Regions from separate parts of the Rhodoferax potami genome, predicted to be linked through region 1. Evidence: predicted binding sites of a transcription regulator. Region 1 holds the regulator's gene; the other holds the start of a gene.

The links. The regulator NrdR, encoded in region 1, represses ribonucleotide reductase genes. The targets are predictions, from matches to a motif close to CACNANATNTNGTG.
Region 2: a site for NrdR is predicted at 2,146-2,159, ahead of RAE19_RS12075 (ribonucleoside-diphosphate reductase subunit alpha). Genes of this name have one in related genera too.

Annotation. Positions count from the first base shown of each region.
Region 1 is NZ_JAVBIK010000001.1:3,472,016-3,487,201, forward strand. It holds gene RAE19_RS16720 (pilus assembly protein) at 1-3,198, opposite strand, end outside; gene RAE19_RS16725 (pilus assembly PilX family protein) at 3,212-3,823, opposite strand; gene RAE19_RS16730 (PilW family protein) at 3,820-4,767, opposite strand; gene pilV (type IV pilus modification protein PilV) at 4,767-5,435, opposite strand; gene RAE19_RS16740 (MraY family glycosyltransferase) at 5,621-6,688, shown strand; gene nrdR (transcriptional regulator NrdR) at 6,865-7,314, opposite strand; gene glyA (serine hydroxymethyltransferase) at 7,333-8,577, opposite strand; ZMP/ZTP riboswitch at 8,622-8,751, opposite strand; gene RAE19_RS16755 (lytic transglycosylase domain-containing protein) at 8,785-9,603, opposite strand; gene RAE19_RS16760 (DUF349 domain-containing protein) at 10,267-12,984, shown strand; gene RAE19_RS16765 (UDP-2,3-diacylglucosamine diphosphatase) at 13,043-13,819, opposite strand; gene RAE19_RS16770 (peptidylprolyl isomerase) at 13,834-14,340, opposite strand; gene RAE19_RS16775 (peptidylprolyl isomerase) at 14,344-14,925, opposite strand; gene RAE19_RS16780 (L,D-transpeptidase family protein) at 14,925-15,186, opposite strand, start outside.
Region 2 is NZ_JAVBIK010000001.1:2,521,873-2,537,058, forward strand. It holds gene RAE19_RS12075 (ribonucleoside-diphosphate reductase subunit alpha) at 1-2,048, opposite strand, end outside; gene ampD (1,6-anhydro-N-acetylmuramyl-L-alanine amidase AmpD) at 2,418-3,035, opposite strand; gene RAE19_RS12085 (sigma-54-dependent transcriptional regulator) at 3,019-4,458, opposite strand; gene RAE19_RS12090 (sensor histidine kinase) at 4,437-6,176, opposite strand; gene RAE19_RS12095 (PP0621 family protein) at 6,173-6,406, opposite strand; gene RAE19_RS12100 (cytochrome C assembly family protein) at 6,403-7,206, opposite strand; gene ffh (signal recognition particle protein) at 7,285-8,649, shown strand; gene RAE19_RS12110 (M14 family metallopeptidase) at 8,696-9,835, opposite strand; gene RAE19_RS12115 (tripartite tricarboxylate transporter substrate-binding protein) at 9,832-10,494, opposite strand; gene RAE19_RS12120 (Bug family tripartite tricarboxylate transporter substrate binding protein) at 10,509-10,817, opposite strand; gene RAE19_RS12125 (LysR family transcriptional regulator) at 10,950-11,348, shown strand; gene RAE19_RS12130 (LysR substrate-binding domain-containing protein) at 11,326-11,874, shown strand; gene RAE19_RS12135 (nidogen-like domain-containing protein) at 11,881-12,699, opposite strand; gene miaB (tRNA (N6-isopentenyl adenosine(37)-C2)-methylthiotransferase MiaB) at 12,850-14,190, opposite strand; gene RAE19_RS12145 (hypothetical protein) at 14,285-14,674, opposite strand; gene RAE19_RS12150 (hypothetical protein) at 14,732-15,186, opposite strand, start outside.

The sequences.
Region 1 (15,186 bases):
AATCACAAAGCCCATGTCGGCGTCATGTAGTTGGGTGAACTCCCACAACACTTTGCTGGCACTGAAACTTGAGGGGTCTGTCACATCCAAGGCGTAAACACCGCGACCACCCGCACCCGTGCCGCCAACCAGCACGGTTTTCCAGTCACTGGCACTGGCCGGCGATGAGTTCGCAACCTTGACCTCGCCGACCACTGGTGTTGCATCTACATAGGCCTGGTGGTTGGCAGCGTAGGTAGGGGCAGTGAGTGCCGCAAGTTTGGGGCCCATCCAGCTAGGGATATAGCCAAACAACTCGTCGCCGGTGGCGGCGCTGAAAGCGTGCAACATGCCATCGTTGGCACCCACATACACCGCAGCGGTGCGCGCGGCATTAGCAGCCACAAAAAGTGAGTAACTGCTGTCGCTTGGAACGCTGCTCGAAGGGGCGCCCGCATACACCACGCCTGAGTTCACAATGTCGCCCAACAGCTTGCCGGTGCGTTGGCGGAAGGTAGTGCCATCCCGTGTGTTGGCGCCCCGCAGGTAGCTCAGGCGGTCTGAACCAAGCGTGTCCTCAGCAGATGACGGTGTGAGCTTGCCCAGGTTGGTTTTCAAATCCGCATCAATCTCTGCCCATTTAAAGTCGGTGGCTATTGGGTTTGGGTTCGTGCTTGTGCGGCCCACCACGATGTTGCGGGTGGTCGCGGGGTTGGCCATCGCTGTCAAGCGCGCAGCCGCAGACCACGTCGCAGTGGTGCCGATCACGAGTTCGTTGCTTGTGTTGAGCGTAAGGGGGGTCGAAATCACATCCCCAGTCCAATTGGAAGTATCAAAAGCACCTTGATAAAAAGCCGTGCCGCTAGAGGTCAGGTTTTTGTTTTGCAAGGCAGCCCCAGCAATACTCCGCGCCTGAGTGGATGCCCGCGAAAAAATCTCATCGAACGCAGTCAAAATTCCGCGCGCGCTGCTTTGCAGGTAATACGAGTTGGCCTCCCCCGCGGGGCGCACGGTGTCTTGCCACACATTGTTGTTGGTGTTGCCGTCTTTGTCTTTGAACGGGTTGCCATAAGTGTTGTAGGGGTTGCCTTCTGGGTTGGAAGGGTCTGTTTCAAAGCCACCGTATTTCGCTGCCATGAAAAACTGATTAGCGAATCGGCGGTAGTCTCGTTGACCGGCGGTTTCGGCGCCTGTGCCGCCGCTGGAGCCGTTTTCGTTCACGTCAAATGTGAAGGTGCGCACTCGCAAGCCCGGGCGCTGTTTGCTGGGTGCATTGGTCCAGTCGCTGCCGCGGATGTCGTGGGTTCTTGCCCAATAAGCAGTCCCCATGATTTGGGAGGTCCGAACGTTAGTGGGTACGCTGTTGTTGGCGCCATTCGGGTTGCCGGTAGTCCGGGTGGTGACACCTTGGCCGTCGGTGTAGTTCGCCACTTCGTTTTTTTCGAATTTTTGAACAATGGTTCGCCAAGCATTGATATTGGGAATGTTGTTGGCTATATCTGTGGTTGGCAAGCGGTTACCGTCGTGCGTGTTGACATCCCCAATCACCACGATGTTTGCCTTGGTGCAAGAGTAATCCGCTGTCGAGGTGCGAGAGCCTCCGTAGGGGTCTGTCCAAGTGGTGTAAATAGGGAAACCGTCATACATGTCCGCCGTGAGGGAGCTGATTGCGGCAGAGGATGGCCCCAAGCCTTGCAGATACCGCAAGGTTTCGTAGTGCAACTCACCTACAGGGTCGAAACGTTTGTAAACACCAGGCGTACCTGTGCGACCGAACTTATTGAGATAGTTGATAACGCCCGAGATGTTGTAGGTGGTGTCTCCATCAGGGTTGGCACGTAGCACACCGGTGGTTTGATCCCACTCGATATTGGGGTTGCCGGTAACAGGGGTGTTCTCTTGGCCGGTTTCGTTAAAGGTGCGGTTGCCGACGTACTTCATGGGCGCACGCAGCACACCACCGTACCTGCCAGAGCTGTAGCTGGCCGTTTGCTCAAGCGCGTAACCAAAGGCGGCCAGGCGCAAGGCATCGCTGTATTTTTGGATAACCCCAGTGGGCTTGTACTTGCCGTTGGGGTATTGCTTGCAAAGGTTGTAGTCGCGAACATCTGTAAGGGTGCCTGCAGTGCTGGTGCAGACACTTACTCGGGCATAAAAAAAGCCATCGCTATTAAGCCCTGCAGTGCCTGCGGGCGGTGTGCCGTCTCTGTAATAGCAACGCTTGGCAGTACCTACAATGGGATCACCGAAAGTTGCGTTGTTGCACGCTACCCCAGTGGTGCTGGTGACGGGGGCGACTTTCCAAGTTGTGCCTGCGCCGTACCACACCTCTTTGCTGCCACTAAACGAGCATGTCCCGTTCTCTGCTGCACAGTTGGTCATTCCGGTTGTTGGGAGTGCTGAGGATGAATTGGCGACCGGTCCAAAGGCCGGCGCTGGAACCGCAACACCGAGCGTGTAGGCTGTGGTGTCCCCGCAGCTACCGGTTCGTGATGTACCGAAATAAATCCGGTTCAGAGTGTTGGCGACCCAAATGTCGTTGGCGCCCGCTTGGGTAATCAACAAGTTGGGCACGGCGCCCCAATACCGGCCAGTGCCTCCCCCATCTCTTGATAGTTGTTTTGCCGGGAAGTTGCCGTTGTTCCACATACAGGTGGGATTCCCGTTGGGAATGACCGCGCGCTGTAGCAGGGTAAGCGAATCGGTATCGATATAGCGATCGCCCCCTGAGAGCGCGAGCCGTAGCATGTCAATCGCTGAGCTGGATGCCCAATTCAAAAAGTTGCCGCTGAAGGCGTCAGTGCACATCCGGGACACGGCAGCCCCAGAACGGTCAAAGCGCTTGTAGTCTGCCGTGGTCTCCGTACCGGTTAGGGTTTCAGTTGGAGCATTGTTATAGGTGTAGCAACTCTCTGCGTCGTAGTAACCCAGGTACTCTGTGGTGTTGGAGTAGTTGTTATCTGTGCCGGAGCCGGAAGGGTATTGAGACCCCACTGTGGGGAACTCTACTGATAGCGAGAGTGCAATCGCCGGTTTGTCGCTGGCGGGTGGGGCATACAGCGGGTCTGCGGCCAAATTCACGGCGGGTATGTTGGGTGGGGCGAGTTGGCTGTTAGCGAAGAATGCAACTCCGATGCCCCCGAAAAGTAGGGCAGCACTGACCACGAGGCTGGTCTTCGACTTCAGGAGTCGGGGGATGTTAGACAGATTCAGTTGCATGTGAGGTCTCCGGTTATTTCCGGTAAATCATTTGGAGTACGGCTTGCGCCTCCAGGCGCGGGCCAAAGCCCATCGCAGTGACTCGGTAGATGTGCGCGGGAGTAGGGTTGCTCAGATCGCGGTCTGCCGGGTCTCTGATAGGTTCAATCACATAGCGCGGACTCTGGAAGGGTTGAATTCCGCTGCCGGTTTGTAGGGTACGACCGGTGTATTGCCCGTATCGTGTGGTCTGGGCACCGGTGGTTGTCGTTTCAAAGTTAACGGTCAGCCACGCGGGCTTGCCGGAGCTCACCATGGCGCAGAGCCCGATAAAGTTGCCTGTAGAGCCGCACCCGGCAGCGAAGCCGGAGATATCTTTAGGGTCGTTAAAAAGCGCGCGGCGGGTGGATGTGCCGGGGCCGAAGATGTCGTTTTCAGCATCGACCAAGCCTGCCTCCGCTGACTGCCAGGCGACTTGCATATCCCGATCGGACCGTGCGCTCCTTTCACTCAGCATGGAAATTTGCACACCGGCAATGCCCGCGATGGAGACCACCGTGAGGATCATCAGCACCACAATCAAAGAAGAACCCTTGTGCTTTGCAGGCAACGCCGGTGCTGGATGGAGGGGGGAGTTTTTGCTCACAGGTTTTGCTCGTTTCGGAGGTGGATCGTGAAGCTTGTCTGGAGACGCAGGCGTCTGTCGGCAGGGGCACTCACGACAGTGCCCGGGTCATTGGCAGAGTTTGCAAATGCAGAGCCCAATGCTGCACTGGCTGACGCTCGGGCATTGCCAAAGGGGTAGAGAGTTTGAGAAGCTGTTTCTTGGGTTGCGCCAACGCCACTGCGCAAAATCAAGCCGATCTTGATGCTCCGGACCATGTCCCAATTGGCTTTGGTCGCAGCATCGTTGCCAGCCACGATCAATTGATCGGCTCTCATGTATCGGTCGGTAACGGAATCGTTATCACCATCAACCCCATAAAGGACTTGGAAATTTTCAACGCCTTCGACCAAGGGTTGTCCCGAGCCTGACTCGGTACGACACATAAGGGCTGGTTGGCCGCGACTTTCGGCCACATATAAGACGCTGAGTAATCGATCGTCGCGATCTATCGGTATGTCATCGTCGTCGGCCTTCGATCTCCCCATGCAATCGATAATCCCTTTGTCCACCTTGCCCGAGCCGGGGTAAGTTTCCGGTGCTTGGTAACGCAAAATGAGTACATCACTGCCATACCCTGTGGTGCCCAAGGCTTTTGTGGTTGACGTAACCAGGATTCCAGAAACACTGGGTGTGCCGTTAGTAAATCCCGAAACGTTTGCGGGCGCGGTGCTCGAGGCCGGTCTTATAGTTGCTGAGTAAGCAACATCCTGATAGCCGGTCTGTAGCGCAAGTCTTTGGATAATCTCCGTAGCAAACCGTGCGTTGTCTCTCAGCTGTGAGGCGGCATCGACCGTAGCAAAACCTTGCCGACTTACCACGATGGCAGAGAATGCTGCGAGTGCGATCACCGAGCTGATGACCAAGGCCACCAACAGTTCAATCAAAGTCAGGCCGCCCTGCTTGTTTTGGAATGTAGAGTTCATTACAGGCTGTTCCCCGGGGTCAGAGCCAGAATCACTGAGGGCGCCGCAGCGCCTGCGCCGGTTGCCTTTTCTATTGCACTTGCAGCGGTCAACGCTTTGTTGGTGGACGTTTTGGTCCAACCTATCTTTACCACTTTCGTGGCGTCCGTACCCGCTGTGCACGCCCATTGTGGTTGTCCGCCAGCTGTATAGGGGGCCGCATCATCGCAAACGACGACTCGTGCGCCGGGCAGCTCTTCCTCTACCCTTGCAAGCCATTCCGTCATAGAAGCGTTGGCAATATTTGTTTGAGTTTCTGTTGTATTTGCTCCTGCACAAGGGGTTGCTGCTGCTGTCGTCAATGAGTTACTGACCTTCAAGCAATATGAAGGTGTGGGAGCAGTCATCGGTGTACTAAAGTCACCATGAAAAGGGTTGCTGGTCGTGAGCAACGCAACGTCTTTGTTGCCTCGAATCATTTCTGCTAGTTCTCTCGCCAAGGCTAGCGCGGATGATTGGATGCGCGCCTCCCTGTTAGATTGAAGGGCGGAGGCTTGCAGCCCCACGGCTCCCAATAGTCCAAAGGACAAAACCACAACTGAGATCAACACCTCAATTAGGGAAAAACCACCCATCTTTGCCGCGTTTGGTTTTTCAAAGCCTAGTGAGTGACATATAGATTTCTGCATGACTGGAGTTTATTTATCCATGCTGAGGGAGCAAGGCCCCACTTCACCGCTCATCCAATTGAAGTAGCCGCTTGGCAGGGGTGCCCGAGGTAAATGAACGAATACTTCTTTCATTGTTATTTCCTAGCTCGATGGGCTCTTAGGAGATTGGGTCAAATAGAATAAGACAACAATTTTGGGGGCGAATGTCGATGTATTTGGCGGGTTTTTTCGTGACTGCGCTTGCGGCTGTCTTCTTGGTGCTCTCAAAGGATTGGCATGGTCACTTCAGTATGGACGGCACCTCTGGAGTGCAAAAACATCATGTAAATCCGACGCCGCGTATCGGCGGTGTGGCTGTTATGTGCGGATTGGCAGCTGTTTGGCTGCTTGCAGCTGAACCAGTTAAAGAATTGCTGAGTCCGATGCTGATTGCGGGCCTGCCCGCGTTCGCGGCTGGTTTGATTGAGGATGTCACTAAAAAGGTGGGCGTTTTACCGCGCTTGCTCGCGACGATGTTTAGTGGTGCTGTTGCTTGGTACATCACTGGCGTAGCGATGCAGAACACAGGCGTTGACGTGCTTGACCAACTACTAGCCTTTACTCCAGTTGCGGTTTTGTTTACGGCGTTCGCTGTTGGGGGCGTTGCCAACGCGGTCAACATCATCGATGGCTTCAACGGCTTGGCCTCGGGCTCTATCGCGATCATGCTCGCTGCAATGGGCCTTATTGGTTTGCAAGTTGGCGACGTAGCCGCAGCAACCGTCTGTTTTTCAGTGGCAATTGTTGCTCTTGGCTTTGGTGCCGTAAATTGGCCACTGGGCAAGATTTTTCTGGGCGATGGTGGTGCTTATTTACTGGGTTTTTTGTTGGCATGGCTCGCGGTACTGCTACCCATGCGAAATCCAGAACTTACTGCTTGGACGACCATGCTCGTGTGTGCCTATCCTGTTTTAGAGGTGGCGTTTTCTGTGCAGCGTCGCAGGAAGCGTGAGGGGCATCATCCAGGCCAACCTGATAAGGCTCACTTGCACCACTTTATTCACCGACGTGTGGTCAATAAACTTTTTCCTGCCTACGGTGCTGAGTTGAAGAATGGGCTTACCAGTCCTTTTTGTTGGCTGTACGCTGCTCTTCCGTCGGGATGGGCCGTTATATTTGCAAAAAATCCGGCTATGTTGGCAATGGGTATGGTCTTGGCCGTTGTCACCTATGCCTTGGTTTATGCTCGGCTCACTCAGTTTCGGTGGCGTTTGACTTGGCAGAAGGGGTGAGTGTTTTCAATTGTTTGGGATGCGCTCCCAAAGCAGCACGTGCGGGGCACGCTCCCCGCCTTTGCATCGATTTTGGTGCGCTGCTGGTAGCCGACCTTCGGTCAGGCGCTATTTGTCCCGGTTCGAGCACTGTTCGTGATCCGAAGAACCGTAACGTGTACCACGCTTTCTAAGCGTTAACGACTTACCTCATCCACCAACGTCTTGAATTCATCAATGTCTTCAAAGCTACGGTAGACGCTGGCAAAGCGCACATAGGCGACCTTGTCCAGTTTCTTGAGTTCGCGCATCACGAGTTCCCCGATGCGGGTGCTCTGGACTTCGCGCAGTCCCAGATTCAGGAGTTTTTCTTCGATACGCTCGATGGCGCTGTCGATTTGTTCGGTGCTTACTGGCCTTTTGCGCAGGGCCAAGTTCATCGAGGCCAATAGTTTGGCGCGCTCGAATTCGATACGGCGGCCATCTTTCTTGACGATGGACGGAAAGTTGACGTCCGGCCGCTCGTAGGTGGTAAACCGTTTGTCGCAGGAGCCGCACTGGCGCCTGCGACGGATGAAGTCCCCATCTTCAGAAATTCGTGTCTCCACCACTTGGGTTTCGGAATGGCTGCAGAAGGGGCACTTCATCGTAAATATTGACCTTGCTTACTTGTAAACCGGGAAGCGTGAGGTCAGGGCATGGACCTTAGCGCGAACGGCAGCAATGTTGGCTTCGTCGCGGGGGTTGTCCAGCACATCGGCAATCAGGTGGGCCGTGGCGCGGGCTTCTTCATCTTTGAAACCGCGTGTTGTCATGGCGGGGGTGCCTACTCGGATACCACTGGTCACCATGGGCTTTTCGGGATCGTTGGGAATGGCGTTCTTGTTGATCGTCATGTGGGCAGCGCCCAAGACCGCTTCAGCTTCTTTGCCGGTAATGCCCTTGGAGCGCAGGTCCACCAGCATCACATGGCTTTCAGTACCGCCGCTGACGATACGCAGGCCACGTGCAGTCAAGGTTTCTGCCACGATCTTGGCATTGCGCACCACCTGGGCCTGGTAGGCCTTGAACTCGGGGGTAAGAGCTTCTTTGAAGGCGACTGCCTTGGCAGCAATCACGTGCATCAGAGGGCCGCCTTGCAGGCCGGGGAAGATGGCGCTGTTGATGGCTTTCTCATGCTCGGCCTTCATCAGGATGATGCCGCCGCGGGGGCCACGCAGGCTCTTGTGGGTGGTGGATGTCACCACGTCTGCGTGAGGCACGGGGTTGGGGTACACGCCTGCAGCGATCAGGCCGGCGTAGTGGGCCATGTCCACCATGAAGATAGCGCCAACGTCTTTTGCCACTTTGGCAAAACGGGCGAAGTCAATGGCCAAAGAGTAGGCAGATGCGCCGGCAATGATCAGCTTGGGCTTGGTTTCGTGGGCCTTGCGCTCCATGGCTTCGTAATCGATGGCTTCATTGGCGTCCAAACCATAGGACACGACGTTGAACCATTTGCCGCTCATGTTCAGAGGCATGCCGTGCGTCAAGTGTCCGCCTTCAGCCAAGCTCATGCCCATGATGGTGTCGCCAGGCTTCAAGAATGCCAGAAATACAGCTTCGTTGGCCGATGCGCCGCAATGGGGCTGCACGTTGGCGGCATCTGCGCCAAAGATTTGTTTGATGCGATCGATAGCCAGTTGTTCAGCTACATCGACGTGCTCGCAGCCACCGTAGTAGCGGCGGCCGGGGTAGCCTTCGGCATATTTGTTGGTCAGCTGGCTGCCTTGGGCAGCCATGACGGCGGGCGAAGCGTAGTTTTCGCTGGCAATCAGCTCGATGTGGTGTTCCTGGCGAGCGTTTTCGGCCAGGATGGCGTTCCAGAGTTCGGGGTCGGCTTGTTCAACAAGAATGTTGCGGTCGTACATGGCAGTCCTTTGAGGAGATCGGGCCTGTGGGTCAATGGTGACAACAGGGCTGCCCAGGCGAACGGCTGATCGCACAAACTGTGAAAGTAGTGCGGCACGCTTCCCAGTGGTGTCCCACGTCAGCAACCGGCTTCCTGAGGAAGACGGTGCCTATCGCCAGTCGCGTGCGGATGAGAGTTTAACCGACTCGGGGCGCCCCGCGTCTGGTCAGGAAGGTTGAGTCAGCGCCGCCACATTCTCAACGGTGGGTGGAGCAGACGGCTCAACCACGGGCGTTATCACCGCAGGGTTAGGCTGAATGCTCTGGATAGGTTTGCCGGACACAACACTTTGCAAGCGCGCGTATTCGGCCAAAACTTTGGCTGTATAGCCGCCATCTGATTCCATGTTGCCGGCCCCTACATACAGCTTGAGGCCGCCCTCGACCGAGCCAGCGCGGGCTATGCACTCTTTCAAAACCTTGGCACCAACCCGCAAATTGGAGACAGGATCGAACGCTGCCAACTTGCCGCCATAGCCCTCGTATTTTTCGCTGTGTACTTTGGTCATGACCTGCATCAGGCCTTGGGCGCCTACATGGCTTTGTGCGAAGGGGTTGAAGCCTGATTCCACCGCCATGACCGCCAGGATCAAGGTGGGGTCCACCTTGGCTCGTCGACCTGTTTCAAAGGCTTCTGCCACCAGTGCACTCAGGGGTTCCGGTGCGACGCCGTACTTTTTGCTTAACCAAAATGCAACTGCTGCCTGTTGTTTGGGCAGTTCTTGGGGGTTGGTGGCTGTTGCACGCTCGATAGCCTCTGGCTCCAAGTTAACGCTGGCTGTTGGCGCGTGGCGGTCTTGGAGCCAGCCCATCAGGCGAACTTCGCTTTCGGTGCGGATTTCGGGGTGTGCAACCAGAGTAATGATTGCGAACATGACGGCTAAGCCAAGAAGTGCAAAACCGTTGTGTGTAATTTCAAAAAAACCTTGGGCGATGTCGTTCGCAACAGTGCGAATGCCTTTGGTGATGCGGGTAGTCGCTGTCATAGCTCTTCCTTCTTTGGCGGGGGTGGCCGACTAGGTTTGCCAAGTCGGCAAGTCCTTGCAGGTCCCCTCGTTTGGGTTGGTACGCTATCAATATCCTGCGGCGTCGTCTCGACATGTGCAGCGATTTGAATATGCCGGGTTCGGCAGCGGGGCGGGTAATCCCTAGGCGGGATTTGGATTGGGCGGATTCTATGGGTGCTTTATATGCCAAGTCAACCATATCAATCCTATTTGATATGGTTGACAGATTCTAAAAGACCGATTTTTCTCCGTTTTTGGGCTGAGACCTAACTTAGGGCAGGGTACTTGCAATGCAAGTCCAAAGGGTGCAAGAAAGGCTTTGCTTTTTCATCGGGTGTGTTTCTGGGGACCTATGCAGCATCTATATATAGAGCACCCGCCGCTGCAGTGCACTTACCCTAAGGGGAGGTCGGAGTGTCCGAATGAAGCCGCCACCCCTTTACATTTTTGGTCTGCAAAGCTTACGCCTGAAGCACGCTCTTCGGTCAAGAGAGGAGGGGCAAAACTCGCTGCCGTCGAGGACTTGCTCCCCGGCTTTTTCGGCTCCTGCGTGGAATGCGCCAAAAACAATGCGGATTGTGTTGAAAACGCAGCGAAAATACGAGGTTGCTTATTTCATACCCACTTTACTCTGAGCTCGCTGTGACGTCGAACCAATCTGCTAAAAACACTGATATCGCCTCTCTGGACCGTCTGACTGGCGGAGCCTTTACCGCTGCCACTGCGGGGGAGCGTGCGTCCCGCATTCGTGACTGGTTGTTGACCCAGCCGGGCCACGAACAGTTGGCCGACGTCTTCAAAGAGCTGAGCGTGAAGGACAAGGGCGCCGCCAAATTGGTGCGAGAAAAGCTCGATGAGGCCCGTCGTGCCAAAGGTCAGGAAGCACTGGGTGCTGAATGGTCTGCCAAAGCGCAAGCCCTGATCGATACCGCCAAACTCAATATTGCAGACGCCCTTGCTTGGCAACGTGATGCCGCCAAAGCGGGTGCACCGTTGAGTAAAGAGCCATTGCTCACCCTGAAGGGACAGCTTTCCGAGCGCGTGAAAGGGATCGAAGACCTGCAACACCAGGTGCAGGTCCAGCGCGAAGCGGCAGTATTGCTGGCTCAGCGTATTGAAGTGCTGTCCACCAAAGCATTGGCAGATGCTCAAACGGCAGTTGATGCCCTGCGCACCGATGTGCAGCACTGGCAGAGCCAAGCCGAAACCTTGGTTTCCAACAGCAACTGGGTGAGTGTGGATGTCAAGTTCCCGGCTTTGTTGGATGCGTCCAAAGGCCAGTTGTTGGTGGTGTGGGACGCTTTCCAGGCCGCATTGGCACTCGCCCTGACTGCCGCGCAAGATGCGGCGGCACCTTTGCCTCCAGTGCCGGTGTGGGCCGACGAGATCCGTGCGCTGCGCGGCGTGCCGGCAGAGGTGGCCCCCAAGATTTCCAAGCCCAAGGTAGATCCCGAGTTGCGCGCACAAGCGCAAGCTGCGGTCAAGGCAGCGTTGGCCACCGTTGAGCAAGAAGTGGGCGAAGGCCATGGCAAAGCTAGCGCCGGTGCCGCTGCAGGCTTGCGCAACGCCCTAAAAGAATTCGGCAAACTGATTGATGCCAAGCTTGAAAACCAGGCCCACGCCGCTTTGTCTGCTGCAGGTGAGTTGGAAGGTTGGCAGCGCTGGCGTGCAGACCAGATTCGTGAGGAGCTGGTGGGCAAGGCTGAAGGCCTGCTCAAGCGCCCCGATGGACAGGCGATCGGTGGCCGCAAGATGCAAGAAACCTTGCGCAGTCTTCGTGACCAGTGGAAGCAAACCGACCAAGGCGGTGTGCCCAACCATGCGCTTTGGAAGCGTTTTGACGAAGCCTGCAACGAAGCTTACAAGGTGGTGGAGAGCTGGTTGGAAAAGGTCAAGGCGGAGTCTGCCGAGCACCGTGCCCAACGATTAGCGCTTATTGACGAGGTCAAGGCATGGGCTGCGGCAAACCGCACCGCATTGGATGATGACTGGAAAGGTTTCAATCGCATCCTCTATCAGTTTTCCGACCGTTGGCGCGAAGCTGGCCATGTGGGCGAAAAAATGTTTGCGGAGCTGCAACCCTTGTGGAAAGCAGCTTTTGCAGAGGCCGCGGCTCCGCTGGAGGCGGTTCAGGCTCAGAGCCTTGCAGCTCGCCAAGCCATGATCGAAGAGGCCAAGCAGCTCGGTGCCATGCCGGTACTGCGGATCGATGCGGTCAAATCCTTGCAGCAACGCTGGCAAGCCCAGGCCCACGCGATCCCGGTCGATCGCCGCCAAGAGCAAAAGCTGTGGGATGCCTTCCGTAAGCCCATTGACGATGCCTTTAATCGCAAAAGTGCTGACCGTGAAAAAGCGGAAGCTGCCTTGGGTGCGCGCGACCGCGCGGTGCTTGATGCAGCCAAGGCGTTGGAAGCTGCTAACGCCTCTGGCGATGCAACCGCCATCCGCGCAGCCATGACAGCGCTCGACGCTGCGCTGCATGGTCAAGCCCAAGCCCAGGCGGATGTGGCCGCGGAAGGCGCCGGTGAACAGGCAGCACAAGGCTTGGTTCAACAAGAAAATCCGGTGTCTACCCAGGCGGAATCTGCGTCGGTAGCTATCGAAAGTGTAGCAATGGAAGCAGCTGCTGAAGAAGTTGAGTCCTCGGCCGCCGTAGCGCCTGTGGTCGCTCCCAAGCCAGCTCCTAAGCCGGTGGTGGCGGTGCGCGGAGACGACCGTCCCGGTATGAAGAAGGAAACGCCTGCAGATCCCCGCGCGTCCAAATTTGGCGACCGCAAAGATGCAGGGCGCGGTGGGCGTGATGCCGGCAAGCCCGGGTTCGGCGACCGTGCGCCTCGTCGCGATGACCGCGCCGGCATGGGTGACCGCAACCGTGCGCCCATGAGCAGCGCGCCACGTTTGGGTGACACCGCTTTCCGTGCGCAACGCGAAGCGATGGAAAACGCCCAATTCGCACTCAAAAAGTTGGCGGCCCAAGCCCACGGCGAAGCCTTGGTGCAGTTGTTGTCTGCGTGGGAAAAGCGCGATGCTGCCCTGTTACCTACGGCTCAAGACTTGGGTGGCCGTGCCGCGGGTCAGGCCCGTAATGCTTGGGTGAAGGCTGTCAGTGCCTCGGCTGCTGTGAAGTCCGAGGTGGCTTCGCAACACTTGTTGCGCCTGGAAATGGCAGCGGAGGTGCCGACTCCCGCCGAGCATTTGGATGCCCGACGCGGCATGCAGTTGCAACTGTTGACCCGTCGCAATGACCCCGCACCCGCTCAAACCTGGGCTGAAGATACAGCGCAGGTATTGGCAGCAGCGTACGACGCGACACAAGCGCGCCGTTTGCAAAATGTGTTGAAAGTTCTGTTGAAGCGTTAAACACGCAGCTCCGTGCCGTTTGGCTCTGCGGCACGGAGCACGCTATCAATCTGCCTGATCAGCAGGCGTTGTGCGGGTCGAGGCGGGTCCACATGAGCGAGTCCGAGATCGGCTGCCGTTCTAGCCTCAGTACCTCTGCTCTGTCACTAGCTTTTCCCTGGATATGCCAGTCGCTCAGGACCCAGCGCTGTGTTCCGTGTTCCATCTCGTGGGTAGCGGGTTTATGCGTGTGGCCGTGGATGAGGTAGCTTGCGTCGGCGGACGCGAGCGCTTCTTGCGCTACGGAGTGGTCCACATCTGCGTAGCTGGCCACTTCTTTCTTTTTTTCACTCTGCAATCTGATATCGCTCGCAATCGCCCTGCGTTCTGGTAGCGGGCGCTTGAGAAAGTTGGCTTGCCAGTCGGCAGACCTTACGGTGCGACGGAAGGCTTGGTAATCCACATCGTCCACACACCAGGCGTCTCCATGGGTCAACACAATCCGGTGAGATGCGAAAGTCAGCGTAGTCGGGTCGGGCAAGAGCTGAGCTTGTGCCGCAGCAGAAAACGTTTGGCTGAGCAAAAAATCGCGATTGCCGACGATGCAATACACCGGTATCCGCGCTGCGGTGCTGCGAATAGTCGATACACAGGCGGACTCAAAACTCTGGGCATCCGTGAGGGTGTCATCGCCCACCCAGACTTCGAACAAATCGCCGAGGATGAAGAGTGCGTCTGCCTTGGTGTCTCGCATATAGCGGGCCCAAACTGCGTGTGTTTGGAGCTCGCTGGAGTGCAGGTGGAGATCCGAGATGAAATCCACCCGCCGCCAGTGGGGCTGTGCAATCAGTTCCACCGGCATTTTTCCATTTACAGCGCCACGGCTTTTTCGATGATCACATCCTCTTTCGGCACGTCATCATGGAAGCCTTTTTTGCCGGTCTTGACGGCCTTGATTTTGTCAACCACTTCAGAGCCGGCGATCACTTTGCCGAACACAGCGTAGCCCCAGCCTTGCATGCTGGGTGCGGTGTGGTTCAGGAAGCCGTTATCCGCGACGTTAATAAAGAACTGTGCAGTCGCAGAGTGCGGGTCGCCAGTGCGTGCCATAGCCAGGGTGTACGTCGAATTCTTCAAGCCATTGTTGGCTTCATTTTCGATAGGAGCGTCGGTTGGCTTCTGGGCCATTCCCGGCTCCATGCCGCCCCCCTGGATCATGAAGCCCGGAATCACGCGGTGGAAAATTGTGTTGTTGTAGTGGCCTTTGTTCACATACGCCAGAAAGTTGGCGCTGGACTTGGGGGCTTTCTCTTGGTCCAGCTCGATGGTGATAACGCCGTAGCCGGTGATGTGGAGTTCGACTTGAGGATTGCTCATGATTTAAGGGGCCAAAGTGGCCGAGTTGATAACGACAGGGGTTTGTGGCACATCTTGATACATGCCTGCATTGGTGGTCGGAACACCACGAATTTTGTCAATCACATCCATGCCCTGGACGACTTTGCCGAAAACAGCATAGCCATGGCCATCAGGGCGAGGTGCATTCAGGTTTTGATTGTCCACCACATTGATAAAGAACTGCGCGGTCGCGCTTTGCGGGTTGGCAGTGCGTGCCATCGCGATAGTGCCCCGGTCATTCTTCAAACCGTTGTTGGCTTCCAAGGGAATCGGCTCCCGGGTCGTTTTTTGCTGCATATTGGGCGTGAAGCCGCCGCCCTGCACCATGAAATTGGGGATGACGCGGTGAAAGATAGTGCCGTTGTAATGCTTGTCTTTCACATACCGCAGAAAGTTTTCGACGGTCTTGGGTGACTTGTCTGGATAAACCTCCACCGTGAAATTGCCTTGGGTCGTTTGAAACACGACTTTAGGGGCAACATCTTGAGCCACCGCTGCTTGTTGCAAGAGCAGGGCGGTGCAAACGGTCAGGGCTTTGAATCCTCGTTGAATCCATACGTGCATCACAGTACTCCTTCGTAAAAAATTTTCCATTGACCATTCTGGTAGCTCCAGTACTGCCGCTTTGTCCAGCCAATACGGGAGCCTTCGGCCACCTCGCCGAAGGTGGTCACCATGGTTTCGTTGCTATCAATCCAGTGGAGGTAAGAGACATCCTTCAGCTGGATCGTTCTTCCCCTGATTTTTTCCATCTCTCCGCGCAACAAAGGAGTCCATTGCTGGAGCGTTTTCCCGTTGCTGTTGAAGTCCGGGGTGTAGAAACTC
Region 2 (15,186 bases), 950 kb from region 1:
ATGGACTTGTCGGCAAATTCAACGGCAGCTTCGCTAGCGTAGGGGATGCGCAATTCGTAGAGGCTGTCCTGGAACGCCATCAGACCCAAGCCAACAGGACGGTGACGCATGTTGGAGTCACGCGCCTTTTTCACGGCGTAGTAGTTGATGTCGATCACGTTGTCCAGCATGCGCATGGCTGTCGAAATCGTGCGTTTGAGCTTGTCGTGGTCGAGTGCACCATCTTTCAAGTGCTGCAGCAAGTTCACAGAGCCCAAGTTGCAGACGGCGGTTTCGGTGTCGGATGTGTTCAGTGTAATTTCTGTACACAGATTCGACGAATGCACCACACCTGCGTGTTGCTGGGGCGAGCGGACGTTGCAAGCATCTTTGAACGTGATCCAAGGATGGCCGGTTTCAAACAGCATGGTCAGCATCTTGCGCCAGAGGTCGCTGGCCTGCAGGGTGCGTGATGGCTTGATTTCGCCGCGAGCAGCCTTTTCTTCGTAAGCCACGTAGGCCTTCTCGAAGTCCGCGCCGAACAGATCGTGCAAGTCGGGCACGGTCGATGGAGAGAACAGTGTCCATGTACCTTTTTCCATGACCCGGCGCATGAACAAGTCAGGAATCCAGTTCGCTGTGTTCATGTCGTGGGTGCGGCGGCGGTCATCGCCGGTGTTCTTGCGCAGCTCCAGAAACTCCTCGATATCCAAGTGCCATGTTTCCAGGTAGGTGCAAACTGCACCTTTGCGCTTACCGCCCTGGTTCACCGCCACAGCCGTGTCGTTGACCACCTTCAGAAAGGGGACCACGCCTTGTGATTCGCCGTTGGTTCCTTTGATGTGGGAGCCCAAAGCGCGCACGCGGGTCCAGTCGTTGCCCAAACCGCCGGCGAACTTCGACAACAGTGCGTTTTCTTTGATGGACTCGTAGATGCCGTCCAGATCGTCTGGCACGGTGGTCAAGTAGCAGCTCGACAGTTGCGAACGCAAGGTGCCGCTGTTGAACAGGGTCGGCGTGCTCGACATGAAGTCGAAGCTAGAGAGCACTTCATAGAACTCAATGGCACGTGCTTCACGGTCAATTTCATTCAGCGACAGGCCCATAGCGACGCGCATGAAAAATGCCTGCGGCAGTTCGATGCGGGTCTTGCCTTCATGCAGAAAGTAACGGTCATACAGGGTTTGCAGACCCAGGTAATCGAATTGCAGGTCTCGGCTGGCCTTGAGGGCTTGACCCAGGCGCTTCAAGTCGAATTGCTGCAGTTTTTCGTCCAGCAGTTCGGCTTCGACGCCGCGCTTGATGAAGCCAGGGAAGTAGTCCGCATAGGCTTCCTGCATGTCGGCTTGCGCCACATCACGACCCAGCACTTCGCGGGAAATAGTGTGGAACAGCAAACGCGCAGTGGCGTAGGTGTAGTCGGGGTCTTTTTCGATCAGGGTCCGCGCTGCCAGGATGGCTGCCTTGTACACCTCGTCCAAAGGGACGCCGTCGTACAGGTTGCGCATGGTTTCTGCCAGGATGGGGGCAGCCTTGACGTCAGCACCCAGACCACTGCATGCCGTCTCGATGCGGGATTGCAGTTGGGCCAAGTCCAGAGGTACGCGCTGGCCATTGTCGATAACGTGGATCACCGGCGCAGCTGGAGCCTCGGTGGCGACTTGCTTGGCGCGCTCTTGGGTGCGACGCTCGCGGTACAGCACATACGCACGGGCGATTTCATGGTGACCACCACGCATCAGTCCCAGTTCAACTTGATCCTGCACGTCCTCAATATGGAAAGTGCCGCCGCCCGGACGGGAACGCACCAGCGCGCGAATCACTTGCTGCGTCAGGCCATCGACCGTCTCGCGCACGCTGGCGGATGCTGCGCCTTGGGTGCCGTGCACTGCAAGAAACGCTTTCATCATGGCAACTGCAATTTTGTTCGGCTCAAATGGCACCACTGCGCCGTTGCGGCGGATGATCTGGTAGTGCGAATAAGCCTGAGTCGCCGGCGTTTCGTTGCCGGGAACGGGGGACAGCAGCGGGGCGGGTGCCGTGGGTACGGCCGTGGAAATAGATTGCATAGTTTCCTCGTCTAAATCGGGTGTATTTTTGTGTGATCTGTGTGCCGCGTGGCTTGCTACGACTAAGGGGCTTCGCACCCGCGCATCAACCAAGGCACACTATATCTGGGGTCTGGGGTGCTTGCAACCCACTACCGGTAGTGTATCTGCTCGGCACCCTTGTATTTTGATCAGGGCCTTTGCCCCTCGCATTCCACTTGCCGGAAAGGGGGCATCAAAGCCTTGATTGGCGTAAAGTTTTCAAGCCGAATGAGGTTTGATGCGGCTTGCAGCAGCATTTGGCGTGGAACGGCCCGATGGATGCGGGTGTCGCGCTTTCAGGGGCGTCTGAAGGATCGCCAAAATTTTTTCAGAAGCTTGGCGATCTGTTCAAGAGTTGTGGCTTTCTTGCCATGGAGCGGGTAATTCCCAGTCCGAAATCGCGCCCCAGAGCTTCAGTCGTTCCCACTCGAATCCGGGACCCGGGTCTGTCTTCCTGCCGGGCGCAATATGCTCATGGCCCGCGACGTACTGAATTTCATAGTTCTGCGCGATTGCCGCGCACAGACGCTCCAAGCTCTCGTATTGATGGGCGGTAAACAAGTCGTTGTCCATGCCCTCCAACTCGATGCCAATCGAGTTGTCGTTGCAATTGGGCTTTCCGCGATAGGTGGATGCGCCCGCGTGCCAGGCGCGTGCATCGCAACTGACAAACTGGCACACAGTGCCCGTGCGCGTCACAAAGAAATGGCTGGAGACTTCCATGCCCCGGATCGTTTGGTAATACGGGTGCGCATCCCAGTTCAGGGTATTGGTAAATAGTTGGCGCACACCATCCCCTCCATATTCGCCGGGGGGCAGCGAGATAGAGTGCAGCACTACCAAGTCGGTGTCTGCATCTGCAGGCCGTGGGCCGAAGTTGGGAGAGGTTTCGTGGAGCGCTTCGCTCCACCAGCCTTCCGACCAGCTGCCGGTCGCCTCGCGGGGGGGGTTATTCCGATTTTCCATCGTCATGTTCGGGCACATCGATGGACAAGCGCTCCATCCGGTAACGGATTTGCCGCAGACTTATTCCCAAGCGCTGGGCTGCAGCGGTCCGGTTGAAACGGGTCTCACGCAGGACGTGGATCAGGATTTCACGCTCCTGAGCGTCCAAATGGCTTTGCAAATCGGCGGGGATGCTGAACGAGCCGGGCTCAGACGCCGGTGCCACGGGGGCGGGCTCGGAGTCGTGGCCATGGGTGTCGAGTTCCAAAACATCGCCTTCAGACAACGCCAACGCGCGATGCAGCAGGTTTTCCAACTCCCTGACATTGCCCGGGAGCGGCAGCGCTTTCAATTGCGCCAGCAAGCTTGCGGACAGCGTGGGCGCCGGCACACCCGTTTCTTCACAAATTCTGGTGACGAGTGCCCGGCAGAGGGCCTCTAAGTCGTCTCTCCGCTCCCGCAGCGGTGGCAGCTGGAGGTCGATCACATTCAAGCGGTAATACAAGTCCTGGCGGAAGTGCTGTGCCGCAACCTCCGCCACCAGATCTTTGTGGGTGGCGCTGACCAGGCGGACATCCACACTCTCTTCCTGGTTGCTGCCGAGAGGGCGGATTTTTCGCTCCTGAATCGCCCGCAGCAATTTGGCTTGCATCGCCAGTGGCAAGTCGCCGATTTCATCCAAAAACAACGTGCCGCCGTGGGCCGCTTGGAAAAACCCCGGCCTGTCTTGTGTCGCGCCGGTATAGGCACCCTTGCGGGCACCGAAAAATTCCGCCTCCAGCAAAGACTCCGGAATGGCACTGCAATTGACCGCCACCCATGGCCCGGCGGCGCGGTGGCTGTTGGCATGCAGGGCTCGCGCAGCCAGCTCTTTGCCGGTGCCCGACTCGCCCCGGATCAGCACCGGCGCCATGCTGCGCGCCACCTTGGCAATACGCTCCTTCAGGGCCACCATGGTGTGAGATCGCCCGACCAACTGCTCCAGCGCTTTGGCGCCTTCTGTGCCACTGTCGGCAGGGCCCTTAACAGATCGCTCGGTGTGCGAGCTAGCGCCAGGGCTGGTGCCACCCAAGGCAGCCATCACCGCGCTGCGGAACTGCTTCAAGTCCACGGGCTTGGTCAGGTAATCAAATGCGCCAGCCTTTAGCGACTCGACTGCATTCTCGGCCGAGCCATACGCCGTAATCACAATGCAGCGCTCTTTGCTTTTGTGTTCGCGCAGAGCGTGCAGGATGTCAATGCCCATGCCGTCGGGCAGGCGCATATCGGTGATCACTAAGTCATATTTATGGGCGGCGACTGCATCCAAGGCCTCGTTTACCGAGGCAGCGGTGTCCACCTGATGGCCTTCGCGCAGCAACGTGAGCTCATACAAGGTCCGCAGGTCCGGCTCATCATCGACCACCAGGATGCGGGCGTTGTTCAGTACAGGGATGCTTGCCATAGAGAGTTGCCGTCGGTGTCCTGGGTCATGGGGCCTTTGATAAGGCTCAGTGTTAGCGTGAAGTCATTGCCTTCGTGCAGTTGCCCGCTCCGGATGCGGGCGCTGCGTTGGTACCGCAGGGTGGCACCGTGGCGTTCGCAGAGTTCGCGTGAAATGTACAGCCCCAACCCGCTGGAGCGGCTCTCGGACGAGAAAAAGGGCTCAAACAAATGCCGCTCCACCGTTTGGTCCATACGGGCTCCGTCGCTCCACACCGAGACGCAAGCCGCAGTGTCGGTGTAGGTCACCGTGATTTGCACAGCTTCTGGCTGTTTGCTCGCGTAGCGCAGCGCGTTGTCGAGCAGATTAATCAGAACTTGGCGCAGGTGCTCCGGGTCAAAGCGCACTGCGTGTGGGCGGGGGTCAATGTCGATGCCAATCAGCCCGCCAATGCTCTTGTGTTGTGCCCAGTCTTGCACCATGCGGTGAACCGTCTCGCTCAGGCCATACAAGGCGTCGTGTTCGCCTGCAGATGTGGTGCGGGCACGGGCCACATTCAAAATGTCGTCCACGATTTTGCCCAGCCGCTTGGCATTCTGGCTCACCATGGTGGTCAGGCGTAATTGCCTAGGATCCTGCAGCTCCTCAGACAACAGCGCATTCGCCTGCGCAATCGCGGCCAAGGGGTTGCGTATCTCGTGGGCTACGGCGGTCGACATGCGCCCCATGCTGGCCATCTTTTCGGTGCGAATGCGGGCCTCTGCATGGCGCTGGTCTTGCAAAAACAGCACACACAGACTGTCTTCTCCGATGCCTTGGGGCGCCGCAAGCCGGGTCCGTGCCAGTACCTTGAGCGCACTGCCGTGGTCGTGTACGAGTTCTACCTCGGCTTCTTGGCTTTGGCCACTTCCAAGGCATAGCCGCGTGAGTAGCAACAGCGGGCGCCATGCTGGGTCTGCTTTCAGGTCAAAAAGTGCGGAGCGCAGCCGGTCTTCGTCGCCCAGCAGGGCACGAGCCGCCGGGTTCGCGGCCCGCACGATTCCGCGCTGATCCACAATGACCACCCCCTCGGGCATCGCTTCGATGACCAACTCGTTCACCTCGCGTTGGATCGAGGCTGCCAATTGGTTTTGCCGGGCTCTGCGCCCCTCGTTGGCCAAGCGGGTTGCCAGTTGGTTGGCCAAAAAGGCCACCGCAAAGTAGCCAATGCCGCTGAGCCCCGCCTGGGCAAACGCAGCCGGGTTGTCGATGTCGTTGACCAGCAGTGTCCAGCTGGCGCCGCCCAGCAGCAGCATGGTCACGCCAGCCGCCGTGCCCAGTGCCAGCCGCAGCGAGCCCAGCACCGAGGCCAGCAGCACCGGCAAGGCAAACAGGGGGGGGTAATTCAGGTTGTTGCCGTTGAGCCATTGCAGCGCTGAAAAAACCAGAACATCAATCCCGATCAGCACGCCCCAGGTTTTGCTGAACGCACCGCCCAAAGGCCGGGGTTGCAATAGCAAGCGCGCGCCCAGCGTACTGACAAAGTACACCGCTGTGATGACCAGCAAAGTTTTGCTGTGTGTGGTGCTGGTGACAAACAACGTAGTTTGCAGGCCCACCAAAGCGGCACCCAGCACCCAGCGCGCGGTCATAAAGGCCTGCCATAGGCGCTTGAAGTCACTGGTGTCCGGCGTTTGCTCGGGGGGCGCCTCCAGCGATGACGCACCAAACCACGAGTTTTCGCCCGGGTCGTTCGTCATCCGTTTTCTGCCAAGCGCAGGTGTTCCGCGCTGCAATAGGCGCCACGCTGGCCTTGCACTAATTCGCTAGCGGGCACATGCAGCGTGCAATACGCGCAAGCTCCCATTGCGACGCTGCCTGTTTTGGGCGGCGCCTCTGGCGGCGGTGCAGTGGGCGGGCGCTTGGCTTTGTGGCTGCGCCAGTACCAGATCACCCCGAGGATGACCAGCAGGATCACCAAATTCTTCATGCCGACCGGCCCAACAAGACTTCGAGCACAAACCGGGATCCCACATACCCCAGCAACAACAGCACACTGCCGGTGTAGAGCACCGCCACAGCGCGTTTGCCCCGCCAGCCAAAGCGTGCGCGGCCCAGCAGCAAGACGGCAAACGTGATCCACGACAGTACGGAGAACACGGTTTTGTGGTCCCAGTGCCATGCGTGGCCTTTGCCATAGACCACATCGCCAAACAGATAGCCCATGCCCAGCGTGGCAGTCAGCAGTACGAACCCGGCCGCGACAAACCGGTAGGTCAGTCGTTCCAGAGTCAACAAGGGCAAACCACTGTGCGGGTCTGCGGCTTGGCGGATGCGGGCCTCCGCACGACTCATCAACCAAGCGTGCACCACGGCAGTACCAAACAGCCCGTAGCTGGCTACGCCAAAGGCCAGGTGTGTCGGCAACCAAATGGTGGCCGTGCTGGGCAGGGGGGCGCCCGGGAAAATGCATGCCAACAGCACCGCCGCTGCACCCACGGCAGACAAGGCCCACCGCGTTTGGAGTTGCGGGTAAATCTGGCTTTCAATCGCATACACCGCAGCGACGACCCACGCCGTCATGGAGAGTGCGGTGGCAAAACCAAAGTAGGTGGGCGGCAAAAGCAGGCCCCAGGCGAGTGCCGCCCCGTGCAAAAACCAGGCCCACGCCACCCAGGCACGTGCTGCGTTGGAGCTCAGGTGCGCGGCCCTGAGTGCCGGCCACGCATAAGAACAGGCCGCCAAAACCGACAAGGCTAAGCTGGTAGGGGACGCACTGGCTAAAATCATGTGCACAGTTTAGCGTTTTGCTCCCTGCCGGCACTGTCCGGCTCACACCGCAGGTTGCGCCTGCCGGAATACTTCAATATGGCCTCCGCTCTTACCGACAAACTTTCCCGCCTCGTTAAAGACCTGCGAGGCCAGGGGCGTATCACCGAGTCCAACGTCACCGACATGCTGCGCGAAGTGCGCATGGCGCTCCTAGAGGCCGACGTGGCCTTGCCGGTGGTGCGCGACTTCATTGCCCGGGTGAAAGAAAAAGCACTGGGCCAAGAGGTGCTGGGATCCCTGCAGCCCGGCCAGGTGCTGGTGAGTATCGTCAACCGCGAACTCTCCGCCACCATGGGCGAAGGCGTGAGCGACATCAACCTCGCCGCCCAGCCGCCCGCGGTGATCTTGATGGCCGGTTTGCAAGGTGCCGGTAAAACCACCACGACCGCCAAGCTCGCCAAGCACTTGATCGAAAAGCGCAAGAAAAAGGTGCTGACAGTCTCTGGCGACGTGTACCGCCCCGCCGCGATTGAGCAGCTCAAGACGGTAACGGCGCAGGCTGGCGCGGAGTGGTTTCCTTCCACGCCCGATCAAAACCCGGTCGACATCGGCCGTGCCGCGCTGGATTACGCCAAAAAGCACTTCTTTGATGTGCTGCTGGTCGACACCGCAGGCCGCTTGGCGATTGACGAAGCCTTGATGCTGGAAATCAAAAACCTGCACGCCGCGTTGAACCCGGTCGAAACGCTGTTCGTGGTAGACGCCATGCAGGGCCAAGATGCGGTCAACACTGCCAAGGCCTTCAAGGAAGCCTTGCCACTGACCGGCATCATCCTCACCAAGACCGATGGTGACTCGCGTGGTGGTGCTGCGCTTTCTGTGCGTCAGATAACCGGCGCACCCATCAAGTTTGCTGGTACCAGCGAAAAGCTGGATGGACTGGAGGTCTTCGACGCCGAGCGCCACGCTGGCCGCATTCTAGGCATGGGAGACATCGTGGCGCTGGTGGAGCAAGTTACCGCCGGTGTAGACATCGAAGCCGCCAAAAAGCTGGCGGACAAGGTCAAGAGTGGCGCAGGTTTCGACCTGAATGACTTTTTGGCCCAGATCCAGCAAATGAAGCAGATGGGCGGACTCTCCAGCCTGATGGACAAGCTGCCTGCGGCCATGGCCGCCAAGGCCGGTCAGGTGGATATGGACAAGGCCGAGAAAGACATCAAGCGCAAGGAAGGCATCATCCACAGCATGACGCCGCTGGAGCGCCGCAAGCCCGAGCTCATCAAGGCCACGCGCAAGCGCCGCATCGCTGCAGGCGCCGGTGTGCACGTGCAAGAAGTCAACCGCATGCTCAAGGAGTTTGAGCAAATGCAAGAGATGATGAAGAAGATGAAGGGCGGCGGCATGATGAAGCTCATGAAGCGCCTGGGGGGCATGAAAGGCATGCCCAAAATGCCCTTTTAACGCACGTTGAGCAGACTGAGAGGGCGATTCCCCCCCCCACTTGTAATCACAAGTTACCTATCCCCCAGCAGGCTTGTAGCACCGCGACGCGTGTCTGTGCGGTCACCATGCCGCGCCAGTCATCCCCATCGACATAAAAGGCGCCTCGCATAGTCTGTCTGATGGTGCTGGTTTGAGCCGCCGAAGGAGCGGCCTGCCGGTGCAACCACTGGTCTGCGCGCAGTGCCATCATGAAGTCATGGTACGGGACCGTACCGAACTCCAAGGCAATGGCGGCAATTTCTGCCTCGGGGCATTCCTCATAAACGCAGCTTACTACCGGGCCCTTCACTTGAGCGGATGCTGATTGCCCTTCCCATGCCGCGACAACATCGGCCCCCCAAACTTTGCGGCTGAGCAGAATGTCCTCCTGGGTGGGTTTCCCTGCATGTATTTTTTCGCCATGACCTCGCGGTCCAAGTCCGGTGTGGATGTCTACCCAGGCAATGCGTTTTCTCCCTGAACCGTGCTGCTGCAAAATGTGACGCACCGTTCGGTTACTCCAACTGGGTTCGCGGCCGCTGAAGAACAGTCCCTTGGGGTGACTGGTCTGTCCCGATGTGACGGCTCGACGGAACGCTGGGGTCCCCATGATCTGTTCTGTCCTTGCCAGCGCCAGTTCGTTCTCTGCCTCGGGGGGCCAATGCGCGGGTACTAGCAGCGCATCCAGCGCCTCATAGTCCGGATTGGTCGGGGGAGGCTGGCTGAAATCAATACAGTTTCGATTCAGGTCTACATTGTCTTCATTGCCGCGGCGCAGGTACGAAAACCCATAGGGGTTGATCGCATGCAGAAACAGTAGGTCTACGCCGGCAGCCTGTGCTTTGCCTAATAGATCTTCGTCTTGTAGCAAAGCGTGCTGGCAACCGGAGCCACACAAGCCCTCTACACCGTGCACACCGCTTGAAATAATGACCAGTGGGCTCTCGTTCCCCTTGTTTGTGTCGGCCTGAAAAAACGCACTGTCTAGTGCGAGCTCCTCCCCCTGTGTGCCCTTGTACCCGGGCAGTACCCAAGACGTCAAAGTGCATCTCTTTGTATGTGCCGCGAAGGTGAAGTTGCGCCGTCCTTGGGCATAGTCGATGGGGAATAGGTTTGATGTTTGCACTTCCATTTTGGTAGCGCCGGTCGTTGGGTCTGCGGTCATTGTGGTTTGAAGCCGCTGGCCCGAATCAGCTGTCCCCAACTTTCGGTCATTTGCGCCATTTGGCGAGAAATGGCATCTCCGGCAGCAAAGTCCACTTGCATACCCAGGCCTTCCAGTTTTTCGCGTAAGCCCGCTTGACCGAGCACTTCGCGAACACTGTCTTGGTAACGTTTGATCGTTGCGGCGGGTGTTCCTGCGGGCGCATAGAGCGCTAAAAAGTTAGACTGCTCGACACCTTTCACACCTTGTTCCGCAAAGGTGGGTGCGTCGGGGAGTAGGGCGGAACGTTGCGTTCCTGAAACTGCAATGACGCGAAGTTTCCCTGCTTTTTGTTGGGGTAGCAGTTCACTGATGGAAGTAATTCCCGCCGGCAGCTGTCCGCCAATCAGGTCTGCCACCATGGGGGCGCCACCGCGGTACGGAATGGCGCGGGTAGCTATGCCTAAGTGCTGTCCCACTAAATGGGTCGTAAATTCCGGAACGCTAGCGGGCGCTGGGACACCCACTGCGCCGCGGTCGGTCAAGTCCTTTACCCAATGCCCGTAGTCACTCAGGCGTTGCACCGGGGCCGTCTGCGGAACAGCCAGCCCGAACGCAATTTGGGTAATGCGCGCCACAGGAACCAAGTCCGTAGCCGGATTGAAGCCCGGCGTTTTCATCGTCTGTGGAACGATTACAACCGTATGGTCGTTGGACAAAAAAGCGTTTGACCGTTAGGCGTAGCCTGTTTGACTGCCACCGCCGCAATCTGTCCCCCCGCACCGCTTTTGTTTTCAACGACAAAGGGCTGTCCCATGTGCTGCCCCAAGGCATCTGCAAGATGTCGGGCTGCCGCGTCTACGCCACCGCCGGCTGGAAATCCGACCACAATCCGCACGGGAGACGTTTGGGCGAGGCTACCCGTGCTGAGCCCCAGTGCGAGTGCGAGGCCGGAGGTCGCTTGCCAAAGCATGCGACAAGTGAATATGCGGAGAAATTTCATGGCAGGGACTCTCGAAAAAAATAAATGGAACATTGGAAGTAACGCAGCCACTGTAGGAGCCCGGGGGGATAAAAAAAAGACAAAATTTAAACTGCTAAGATAAATTTTTTCTATCTCTCTGGCGGATTTGCCATGAAGCTCAATCCTGGGCAACTGGAAGTTTTCTGTATCGTGGCGGAATGCGGAAGCATTCGAGCGGCTGCACGTCAGCTTGTGCTCACACAGCCAGCTGTCACCTATGTTGTCCGGGAGTTGGAGCGCCAAGCTGGCATGGCTTTGCTGCTGCGCCAGACCCAAGGAGTGACCCTGACTGAGGCGGGTGAGGCCCTGTACCGCCGAGCACTGCGGCTGCTGGAAGATTGGAGGCAGGCACAAAATGAACTGGCTCAAATGCGGGATGGTGCGCAAGGCGATTTGCGACTGGCCTTCAGCTCGGGCGCTGCTGCCCGCATTCTTGCGCCTGCATTAGCCTCGTTCCGTAAGGCGCGCCCGGGGGGGGCGGCTCGATGTGCACGAGTTGTCTCTCAGTGAGCCGCAGGATCTGTGGCGCATAGGGTTGTACGACTTGGTCGTCATCAGCGAGCTGGATGAACCGATAGACGACGCGTGGGAGCGACGTGCACTGTTTCGGGCGCCACTGCACATTGTTGCGCGACAAGGACACCCGATGGCGCAGTCGGGAACGTTGCAGCCTCTTCGTGATTGCTTGTGGATCGTGCCCAGCTACGGTCAGCGCGTTCTGAGCAATCCACTGTTGTCTCTGGAGGGTAGCTTGCCGCGTCAATTGATGCAGGCTCAATCGATTTACATTGCCTTGGCGCTTCTGCGTACGACCGACGCAGTGGCACTGATGTCTAGCGTAGTGCTCGAAGACCCACAAACGAGCAGCGCTCTGGTGGCGCTGCCACTCACGGAGGCGTTGCCCTCCTTGCGGGTTTCTCTTGTGTGCAAGAGCATGGATGCCCTCACACCCGCAGCGCGGGAGTTCGCAAGGGGACTGATCGATGCCGCGCAAGTGCCCGGCATTCTCCGGACCGCACCGCGCCCGGACTCGTGAAAGTGTTTACGCTTTCACTGTGCACTTGCGGCGGCGAGCGGCGGCGCCCAGCACGCCCAAACCGGCCAGCAGCATGGCATATGTCTCGGGCTCTGGTACCGCAGGAATCACTGTGCCGTTGCGGACACTGAAGTTGTATTGGCCATCCACACTGGCGTTCAACTGGTTGTGTACCAGAGCATTGGCCCCGCTATTGAGCAGGGCGCCATGGATGGCTGAGCCCGCCAATTCGAATGAGTTGGTCGTGCCGTTGGACCAGCCTACGCGGGCCGAGGACCCGCCGAATCCATTGACGCCGCCACTGGCACTGCCTGTTTCCCACGAGATGTTGTCGTAGTTGAATTGAAAGTCGAAATTGCCGACGCCGGTGTCGGAGCGGTCCGTCATGATCAACTGGAAAGAATTCGTTTTATCGGCGCGGGCGTTGTAGTAGCCCACGTTGATCCAGTTCACGCCGAATGTTTTGCGACCATCGATGGTGGCTTGGCCATACTGGGTGAGCCCGCTGGCGATATTGCGAGTGTCCACATCGGCAAAGAAGGGTGCCAGCATCGCATTGCTGGTGCTCAGCAGGCTGAAGGGGGTATAGGTCGGCAGTTGGGTCGTGAATGACACGTTGCCGTTGTTGTTGACGTACAGTTTGCTGAAGGTCTGGCCGTAAAAGTTGATGTTGAAGCCGATATCCACCAGGCCTGTGTACCCGTCATCATTGGCTGCAAGGGTGTTACCTTTGAAAAGGTCGGCGTCATGGATGGCAGTCGCCATGGCAGGCGAGGCAACAGCGGACAGTGCCAGTGCGGCGCTGGCAGCGAAGCTTTTGAACATACTTAAACTCCCTAAAAAAAGAGCTGGAAGTATGTTCAAAGTCCGGTAGTTTCTGTCCATCGCACACTAGTGCCGATGGACTAGCCACGCCGTCAGGTTTGTAAAACTTGCTACGCCCTGCGCAAGCGTCGTGGCGTGGCGCCATGGCCTTCACTGGGGAAAAGTTTCAGTAGTCAGCACCTCACCACGCAGCGTGTAGCTGCGGGTCTCGGTGATCGTCACATCCACTAACTGGCCGATCAAGCGCGGGTTACCGGCAAAGTTGACGACGCGGTTGCACTCGGTGCGGCCCATGAGCTCACCGTTGTCGCGCTTGCTGCCGCCTTCTACCAAGATGCGCTGCACCGTGCCGAGGCGCTGATTGCTGATGGTGGCAATGTTGGCGTTGATAGCGGCTTGCAGCTCTTGCAGGCGGGCTAGCTTCACGTCGTGCGGGGTGTCGTCGTGCAGGTTTGCCGCCGGGGTGCCGGGGCGGGGGCTGAAGATAAAGCTGAAGCTGTTGTCAAAGCCGATGTCGTGGATCAGCTTCATCATCTTGGCGTGGTCTTCGTCCGTCTCGCCGGGGAAGCCGACAATAAAGTCCGAGCTGATGCTCATGTCGGGCCGGATGGCGCGCAGCTTGCGGATGGTGCTCTTGTATTCCATGGCGGTGTAGCCGCGCTTCATGGCCATCAAAATCTTGTCGCTGCCGTGCTGCACCGGCAAATGCAAGTGGCTCACCAGTTTGGGCAGCTTTTCGTAAGCCGCGATCAGGCTGGGTGTGAACTCGTTGGGGTGGCTGGTGGTGTAGCGGATGCGCTCAATGCCCGGAATGTCGCTCACGTATTCCAGCAGGGTGGCAAAGTCGGCCATCTCGCCCGAGTCGCCCATGGCGTTGCGCCAGGCGTTCACGTTCTGGCCCAGCAGGTTTACTTCTTTCACGCCCTGGTCAGCCAGGCCGGCAATCTCTACCAGCACGTCTTCAAACGGGCGGTTGATTTCCGTGCCACGGGTGTACGGCACCACGCAGTAACTGCAGTATTTGTTGCAGCCTTCCATGATGCTCACAAAAGCGCTGGCGCCATCCACCTTGGCGGGGGGCAGATGGTCGAACTTTTCAATTTCGGGGAAGCTGATGTCGACCTGCGGCTTATCCAGCGCCTTGCGGGCATTGAGCAGCTCCGGCAAGCGGTGCAAGGTTTGCGGGCCGAACACCACGTCCACATAAGGTGCCCGCTTGATGATCTCGGCACCTTCCTGGCTGGCTACGCAACCGCCCACACCAATCTGCACGCCTTTGGCCTTGAGGTGCTTGATGCGGCCCAGGTCGCTGAACACCTTCTCTTGCGCCTTCTCGCGCACCGAGCAGGTGTTGAACAAAATCAGGTCAGCCTGCTCCACATCATCGGTGGGCTCATAGCCTTGGGCGGCGCCGAGTACATCAGCCATCTTGTCCGAGTCGTACTCGTTCATTTGGCAGCCGAAGGTTTTGATAAAGACTTTTTTGGACATGACGTATCCCGTGAAAATGCTATGAATAAAGGAGCGGCTGGCGCAGGCAGATAGTGCGCTACAGGCCGAAAAGGCGAATAAGCCCTTGGGCGGCTTATCGGGAGTACGACGGCTTGGTGGGGTAAAGCGCGACCTCAGTCTCGTTCAATACCCACACGTCGTGCAGCATGGATTGGCTGTCCAGGACCGTCATCACTTGCAGGGTCTGTCCGACGGCGCTGGCAGACATCAGCAGCATGCCGTTGGCCCCGCGGATCCGGGCGCCGGGGGAGAGGCGTGCCACCACGTTGTTAAACAAGACTTCGGGTGGTTGCACCACCTGCAGAGTACCGCGCACAGCGGTGGATGGGAACGTCCGCACCGTCACAGAGTTGCCGTTGCGGTCGGTAATGAGCTGTGCGGTGGGGCTGGTTTGCGCCATGCTGCCCAGAGGCAAGGCGACCAGCAAAGTAAGTGCGCTCAGGGCGCGAAGGCAGCGGTTCATGGTGTGTATCCAGAGGCTGTGAATGAAAGAAGGGCCCGATTTTACCGGGCCCGTCGTTCAGCGGGGCTTTTGCAGGCGCTGCAGCATTAGTTCTTGCGCGATCCGCATGCGCTCCACGGCAGCAGACAGGTTCTTGAACTCCAGCACCTTGATGCTGGCCACCGGCTTGGTGGACTCGCCGCGGCTCAGTGCGTCGACCAAGGTCGTCAGGTTGCGGATGGGCTCAGTCACACTCTTGGGCAGGCTGATCAAGAGGTACACACCAATGCCGATGCCAATCAGCACGCTTGCCATGACGCCGTAGATCATTTTGTTGAACCCCTCGTTGGTCACCGTGGTCAGTGCCAGCGTAGCTTCACTCTTCTGGGCAAAGGTGGTGGCCACGCCTTTGATCAGCTCGGCAGAAAAACGGTCTTTGCCCGCCTTGATCAGGTCGTTGGCTTCATCGGGCAGCAGCATGCGGGTGCCTTCCAATACAGGTGTTGCCTCTTTGGCCTTGGCGCCCTTGGTGC